Mesorhizobium opportunistum WSM2075: one gene and its partner. The protein of the gene in region 2 binds, or shares a complex with, the protein of the main gene of each other region. Links are inferred from orthologs where the notes say so. Each region holds a gene or a part of one and is shown on either strand. Other genes may lie near its edges. The genes, in order: secY and secA.

Region 1 (3,293 bases), 3.0 Mb from region 2 along the record:
GTGCATTGGTGTGGGTGCGCTGGCCGCGAACCGGCAGCGAGCGGCGGTGACGCAGGCCGCGGTAGCAGCCGAGGTCCATGAGACGCTTGATGTTCATCGACACTTCGCGGCGCAGGTCGCCTTCGACCTGGTAGTCGCGGTCGATGGTCTCGCGGATCTGCAGCACTTCCGCGTCGGTCAGCTGGTTGACGCGGCGCTCCGCCGGGATGCCGACCTTGTCGACGATCTCCTGGGCGAACTTCTTGCCAATGCCGTGAATGTACTGAAGCGCGATGACGACGCGCTTGTTGGTCGGAATGTTGACGCCGGCTATACGAGCCATGTTCTTCTCTTCTCCATGTGGGCCGGCCAACCCTCAAAAAGGCAGATCCGGCGCTGTCAAAGTTGCCCCGCGTCCGGTGGAGGCCGGCCCATGCGGGAGTTTCCAGTTCAAGGCGACTGCCTTGCCCTTGCGGACAAGCAAAGCCCATGCCTGATAGGAAGACGGGCCGCCATACCGCAGCGAACCGCTCCCGTCAAGCGCAATCGTTAATTTACCGACTCCGCCCCTTGAGCGGCCGCCGCGAGCACGGCCTCGATCTCGGCGGTCACCGCGTCGATGCTGGCCATGCCGTCGACAGTCTTGAGCCTGCCCTTGGCGTAATAGTAACCGGTCAGCGGAGCGGTCTTCTTGTAGTACTCGCGCAGGCGCTCTTCGAACACCGCGGGATTGTCGTCCTTGCGCACCGGCTGGCCGGCTGCCTTGGCATCCTCGGCGCGCTTGACGATGCGGCCGACCAGGGCCCTGTCGTCGACGACCAGTTCGATGACCGTGTCGAGGCCGATGCCACGCTCGGCAAGCATCTGCTCGACCGCATCGGCCTGCACCAGCGTGCGCGGGTAGCCGTCGAGGATGAAGCCCTTGGCGCAGTTGGCCTGGTCGATCCGCTCGGCAACAATGGCGTTGACGATGGCATCGGACACCAGTTCACCGGCATCCATCACCGCCTTGGCACGCTTGCCGACTTCGGTGCCGGCTTGAACGGCGGCACGCAGCATGTCGCCCGTCGACAGCTGGGGTATGCCGTGTTTCTCTACCAGTCTTTGTGCTTGTGTCCCCTTGCCCGCTCCTGGCGGCCCAAGCAAAATCAACCTCATCTGGCTTTCTTCCCCCCGCGCAGCTTCGACTTCTTGATCAGGCCTTCATACTGGTGCGCGATCAGGTGGCCCTGAATCTGCGCAACCGTATCGAGCGTGACACTGACCACGATCAGAAGCGATGTGCCACCAAGGTAGAATGGTACGCCAGTCGCCGAGATCAGGAACTCCGGCAGCAGGCACACCAGCACCAGATAGATGGCGCCGACGACGGTGATGCGGGTGAGAACGTAATCGATGTAATCGGCGGTGCGCTCGCCCGGACGATAGCCTGGGATGAAGCCCGAGTGCTTCTTGAGCTGGTCGGCGGTGTCCTTCGGGTTGAAGACAATCGCTGTGTAGAAGAAGGCGAAGAACACGATCATCGCCGCGTAGAACGCCATGTAGAGCGGCTGGCCGTGGCCGAGCGAGGCCAGGATGGTGCTGGCCCAGGCCGGCATGTTGGTCGTCTGCGAGAAGCCGGCGATGGTCGCCGGCAGCAACAGCAGCGACGAGGCGAAGATCGGCGGGATGACGCCCGACGTGTTCAGCTTGAGCGGCAGGTGCGAGGTGTCGCCCTGGAACATGCGATTGCCGACTTGGCGCTTCGGATATTGGATCAGCAGGCGCCGCTGGGCGCGCTCGAAGAACACGATCAGCGCGATGACGACGATGGCCAGCACGATGATCGCCAGGATCAGGCCGGTCGACAGGGCGCCGGTGCGGCCGAGTTCCAGCGTGCCGGAGATGGCATGCGGCAGGCCGGCGACGATGCCCGAGAAGATGATCAGCGAAATGCCGTTGCCGATGCCGCGCGCGGTGATCTGCTCACCGAGCCACATCAGGAACATGGTGCCGCCGACCAGGGTGACGACGGTCGAGATGCGGAAGAACATGCCGGGATCGCTGACGATGCCGTTGCCGTTCTCCAGGCCGACCGAAATGCCATAGGCCTGAACCAGCGCGAGCAGCACGGTGCCGTAGCGCGTGTATTGGTTGATGACCTTGCGGCCCTGCTCGCCTTCCTTCTTCAGCGCTTCCAGCGAAGGGATGACCGAGGTCATCAGCTGCATGATGATGGAGGCGGAGATGTAGGGCATGATGCCGAGCGCGAAGATCGCCATGCGCTGCACGGCGCCGCCGGCGAACATGTTGAACATGCCGAGCACACCCTTGCTCTGCGAAGAGAAGGCCTGGGCGAAGGCGTCGGGATTGATGCCGGGAAGCGGAATGTAGGTACCGAGGCGATAGACGAGCAGCGCGCCGATGGTGAACCAGATGCGTTTCTTCAGGTCCTCCGCCTTGGCGAAGGCCGAGAAATTCAGATTCGAGGCTAATTGTTCAGCAGCCGAAGCCATGCCTGATTCTCCGCTTGGTAACGCTTGATGGCCCGTGAGGTCAGGCGGTGCGTTTCACCGAAGCTCACGAGATAAGCTCCGGGCTCTAAACATGCAAGCGGCCGCGTTGACGCGGCCGCTTAATTGAGCAGATCAAAGCGCGACCGTGGGCAAAAACGGGATCCCATTCTTACCGGTCGCGCTTCAAATTGCCGTTACTCCGCGGCTGCCTTTTCCGGCAGCTTGACCGAGCCGCCGGCCTTTTCGATCTTCTCGATCGCGGCCTTGGAGGCACCGGCGACGTCGAAGGCGAGCTTCGCCTTGATCTCGCCGTCCGAAAGGATGCGCACACCGTCCTTGACGCGACGAATGACGCCGGCGGCAACCAGCGATTCAGCCGTCACGGTTGCCTTGGCATCGAGCTTCTTGGCGTCGATGGCCACCTGGATGCGGGCCAGCGAGACGACGTTGAAGCTCTTGGCGAAGATGTTGTTGAAGCCACGCTTCGGCAGGCGCCGGTAGAGCGGCATCTGGCCACCCTCGAAGCCGTTGACGGCGACGCCGGAGCGCGCCTTCTGGCCCTTGACGCCGCGACCGGCGGTCTTGCCCGAGCCGGAACCGATGCCACGGCCGAGACGCTTCTTGGAGTGCGTCGCGCCGTCCTTGTCACGCAGATCGTTGAGTTTCATCTGGGTTCTCCTGCGCTTTGGCTCAGCCCTCGTCCACGACGCGGACGAGATGCTGAACGGCAGCGATCATGCCGCGCACGGAAGGCGTATCTTCCAGGGTGCGCTGCTTGTGCATCTTGTTGAGGCCGAGGCCGACCAGCGTCGCGCGCTG
Region 2 (3,572 bases):
CGAACGAGCCCATCCAGCGCGCCATCAGCACCTGGCTGACGAAGGCGATGACGGCGCTGACGATGCGAATGGAGAAGGCGATAACCGACATGCGGCCGGCTTCGCCGCGCTCGTCGGCGGTGAACAGCACGGCATCGATGCGGTCGAGCAACGGCCCCATGCGCAGCGCCAAGCGCTGCGGCAAGAACCGCCCGGCAGTCGTGGCCGCGGAAAAGCGCACCCCGAATTTTCTCCGTTTTCCGCCTCTTTTTCAGGGTTGGGTGTAGCGGAGACACATTAAGAAAACGTGGGCGGGGAGCTTCCTTCGCTCGTTCGTGAGGAGAAGGTGCCGGCAGGCGGATGGGCAGCGCCAGCTTTCGCAGAATCGGGCTGATGTGGGCAGGGTGAGGGAAATTATCCCCGGACGAAATGGCTTCACGGGGACTGCGTGTGGCGCTGCCCCTCATCCGCCCTTCGGGCACCTTCTCCCCGTGGAACGGGGAGAAGGAAAGCGCAGCCTTAGACAAACGCTCCATGACAATGCTTGTACTTCTTCCCCGAGCCGCAGGGGCAGGCTTCGTTGCGGCCGACCTTGCCCCAGGTGGCCTGGTTGTTCGGGTCACGGTCCTCGGGGGCGACGATGGCGTTTTGCTCCTGGCGCACCAGGAGGGCGGTCTCGCCGTCGCCGAAATCATTCTCGCCGGTGGTGCCGTCGATATGGCTGCCGAACATGTCGGGGGCTTCCGGAGGCGGTGCTTCGGCGGCCTGGCGGACCAGTTCGACGCGCATCAGCTGCGCGGTGACGGCCTGGCGCAGATTGCCCAGCATCGCCTGGAACAGCTCGAAGGCCTCGCTCTTGTACTCCTGCAGCGGATCGCGCTGGGCGTAGCCTCGGAAGCCGACGACGGAGCGAAGGTGGTCGAGGTTGACGATGTGCTCGCGCCACAGATGGTCGAGCGTCTGCAGCACGACCGAACGCTCGACATAGTTCATCACCTCCGGGCCGAAGCGTTCGGCGCGTTCCTTGGCGGCGGCCTCGGCGGCCTGGGTGATGCGCTCGCGGATGTCGTCCTCGGCGATGCCTTCTTCCTTGGCCCAGTCCTCGATCGGCAGGTCGAGATTGAGGAATTCGGCGACCTCTGCCTTCAGGCCGGCGACATCCCACTGCTCGGCATAGGCGTTTTCGGGGATGGCCTTGGCGACGATTTCGTCGATGACGCCTTCGCGCATCTCGGCGATGGTTTCGGAGAGGCCTTCGCCGTCCATCAATTCGATGCGCTGCTCGAACACGACCTTGCGCTGGTCGTTGGAGACGTCGTCATACTTCAACAAGTTCTTGCGGATGTCGAAGTTGCGCGCCTCGACCTTCTTCTGCGCCTTTTCCAGCGCCTTGTTGATCCAGGGATGGATGATCGCCTCGTCTTCCTTGAGGCCGAGCTTCTGCAGCATGCCATCCATGCGCTCGGAGCCGAAGATGCGCATCAGGTCGTCCTGCAGCGACAGGAAGAATTTCGAGCGGCCGGGGTCGCCCTGGCGGCCTGAGCGGCCACGAAGCTGGTTGTCGATGCGGCGCGATTCATGGCGTTCGGTGGCCAGCACGTAAAGGCCGCCGGCGGCCAGCGCCTTCTCCTTCAGCCGCTCGACATCGGCGTTGATCTCTTTTTCCCGCGCCTCGCGCTCGGGGCCTTCAGGCATGTCGCCCAGTTCCTCGGCGATGCGCATCTCGGCATTGCCACCGAGCTTGATGTCGGTGCCGCGGCCGGCCATGTTGGTGGCGATGGTGATGGCGCCGGGCTTGCCGGCCTGGGCAACGATGGCCGCCTCGCGCTCATGGTGGCGGGCGTTCAGCACCTCGAAGTCCTTGAAGCCTTCCTTGCGCAGGCGCTCGGCCAGCTGCTCGGACTTCTCGATCGAGGTCGTGCCGACCAGCGTCGGCTGGCCCTTGGCACTGGCCTCGCGGATCTCCTTGACGATCGCCTTGTACTTCTCCTCGACCGTCCGGTAGACCTCGTCGTCCTCGTCTATGCGGATGACCGGCAGGTTGGTCGGGATCTCGGTGACTTCGAGGCCGTAGATGTTGCCGAATTCCTCGGCCTCGGTCAGCGCCGTGCCGGTCATGCCGGAAAGCTTCTTGTAGAGGCGGAAGTAGTTCTGGAAGGTGACTGAGGCCAGCGTCTGGTTCTCCGGCTGGATCGCCACATGCTCCTTGGCTTCCAGCGCCTGGTGCAGGCCTTCCGAATAGCGGCGGCCGGGCATCATGCGGCCGGTGAACTCGTCGATGATGACGATCTCGCCGTTGCGCACGATGTAGTCCTTGTCACGCTGGAACAGGCGGTGCGCCTTCAGCGCGTTGTTGACGTGGTGGACGATGGCGACGTTCTCGACGTCGTAGAGCGACTCGCCCTTCAAAAGGTCGGCGTCGCGCAGCAGGTTCTCCAGCTTCTCGGTGCCTTCCTCGGTGAAGATCGAGGTCTTCTGCTTCTCGTCGATCTCATAATCCTGCGGCTGCAGCTGGATGATGAAGGTGTCGATGGTGTTGTACATTTCCGAACGGTCCTCGAGCGGACCGGAAATGATCAGCGGCGTGCGCGCCTCGTCGACCAGGATCGAATCGACTTCGTCGACGATCGCGTAATTGTGACCGCGCTGCACCATCTGGGCGCGCTCGTATTTCATGTTGTCGCGCAGATAGTCGAAGCCGAGTTCGTTGTTGGTGGCATAGGTGACGTCGGACGCGTAGGCGACGCGGCGCTCTTCGTCCGACAGGCCGTGGACGATGACGCCGACCGAGAGGCCGAGGAATTTGTAGACCCGGCCCATCCATTCGGAGTCACGGGTGGCGAGATAGTCGTTGACGGTAACGACATGGACGCCATTGCCGGCGAGTGCGTTGAGGTAGACCGGCAGCGTCGCGACCAGCGTCTTGCCCTCGCCGGTGCGCATCTCGGCGATGCCGCCATTGTGCAGCACCATGCCGCCGATCAGCTGGACGTCGAAAGGGCGCATGCCGAGCACGCGGCGCGCCGCTTCGCGGGCGGTGGCGAAGGCCGGGACCAGAAGGTCGTCAAGGCTGGCGCCATTGGCGATATCCTGGCGGAACTTTGCCGTGCGGCCGGCAAGCTCGGCGTCGGAAAGAGCCCGCATCTCGTTTTCCATGGCGTTGATCGCCTCGACGCGGGGCCGGGTCGATTTGACCCGACGGTCGTTGGAGGAACCGAAAACCTTACGGGCGAGACCGCCGAGACTGACCATCCAATGGTCCTTTCGATAGAATTCTCAATCTTGAGACAGGCGCCGGTCGGCCCCATCAAATCCGCGTGAACGCACCGCTTGAATGCGGGCAAACACAAAAAGCGCCCGGAAAACGGTTCTGGACGCCAAGTCGTTGGACAGATAAGAGGGGGCTCAACTGATGTCAACGCCGCGCTGGCCCTGCCGGTCGCGCCAAATTCCGCCACAATCTGGCTGATCTGGAAGCCGTCCCTCCTTACAATCCTCCACCGGAGTCATCCTTATGTCCTTGTTGTTCCGCCGTGCGTCGCTTGCCAGCCTTGGTCTGGCTTTCGGGCTGTCGGCTCTTAGCCTGTCGCCGC

The links.
Region 1: the proteins of secA (region 2) and secY are in contact, whole or in part, in a crystal structure (PDB 3DIN), measured with the Thermotoga maritima proteins. The link is inferred for Mesorhizobium opportunistum WSM2075 from one-to-one orthologs. Residues at the interface, in WP_004082002.1 of Thermotoga maritima: Glu261, Ala262, Arg263, Lys300, Ala301, Arg302, Thr303, Ile304, Ile305, Leu323, Tyr324, Asp325, Pro326, Val329, Ser330, Tyr333, Ile336, Lys340, Phe345, Val349, Glu363, Phe364, Tyr374, Ser375, Gly376, Gly377, Glu393, Ile395, Thr482, Ser483; in WP_004081795.1 of Thermotoga maritima: Glu108, Gly109, Glu110, Glu111, Ala236, Glu237, Arg238, Arg239, Ile240, Thr241, Ile242, Gln243, Tyr244, Ala245, Arg246, Arg247, Val248, Thr249, Gly250, Arg251, Arg252, Val253, Tyr254, Gly256, Ala257, Ser258, Thr259, Tyr260, Leu261, Pro262.

The regions. Positions count from the first base shown.
Region 1 is NC_015675.1:4,732,732-4,736,024, forward strand. What follows is about bases 305-3,283. They hold secY (preprotein translocase subunit SecY), read right to left. Parts: upstream 2,475-3,283; coding sequence 1,134-2,474; downstream 305-1,133. Other genes in these bases: rpsM (30S ribosomal protein S13), read right to left, coding at 305-322; MESOP_RS22750 (adenylate kinase), read right to left, coding at 529-1,137; rplO (50S ribosomal protein L15), read right to left, coding at 2,669-3,142; rpmD (50S ribosomal protein L30), read right to left, coding at 3,165-3,283. In the rest of the region: more of rpsM, read right to left, coding at 1-304; more of rpmD, read right to left, coding at 3,284-3,293. UniProt on the Escherichia coli protein: The central subunit of the protein translocation channel SecYEG. Consists of two halves formed by TMs 1-5 and 6-10.
Region 2 is NC_015675.1:1,692,740-1,696,311, forward strand. The notes cover bases 299-3,556. They hold secA (preprotein translocase subunit SecA), read right to left. Parts: upstream 3,232-3,556; coding sequence 499-3,231; downstream 299-498. Other genes in these bases: MESOP_RS08105 (peptidylprolyl isomerase), read left to right, coding at 3,494-3,556. In the rest of the region: MESOP_RS08095 (lipopolysaccharide biosynthesis protein), read right to left, coding at 1-220; more of MESOP_RS08105, read left to right, coding at 3,557-3,572. UniProt on the Escherichia coli protein: Required for protein export, interacts with the SecYEG preprotein conducting channel.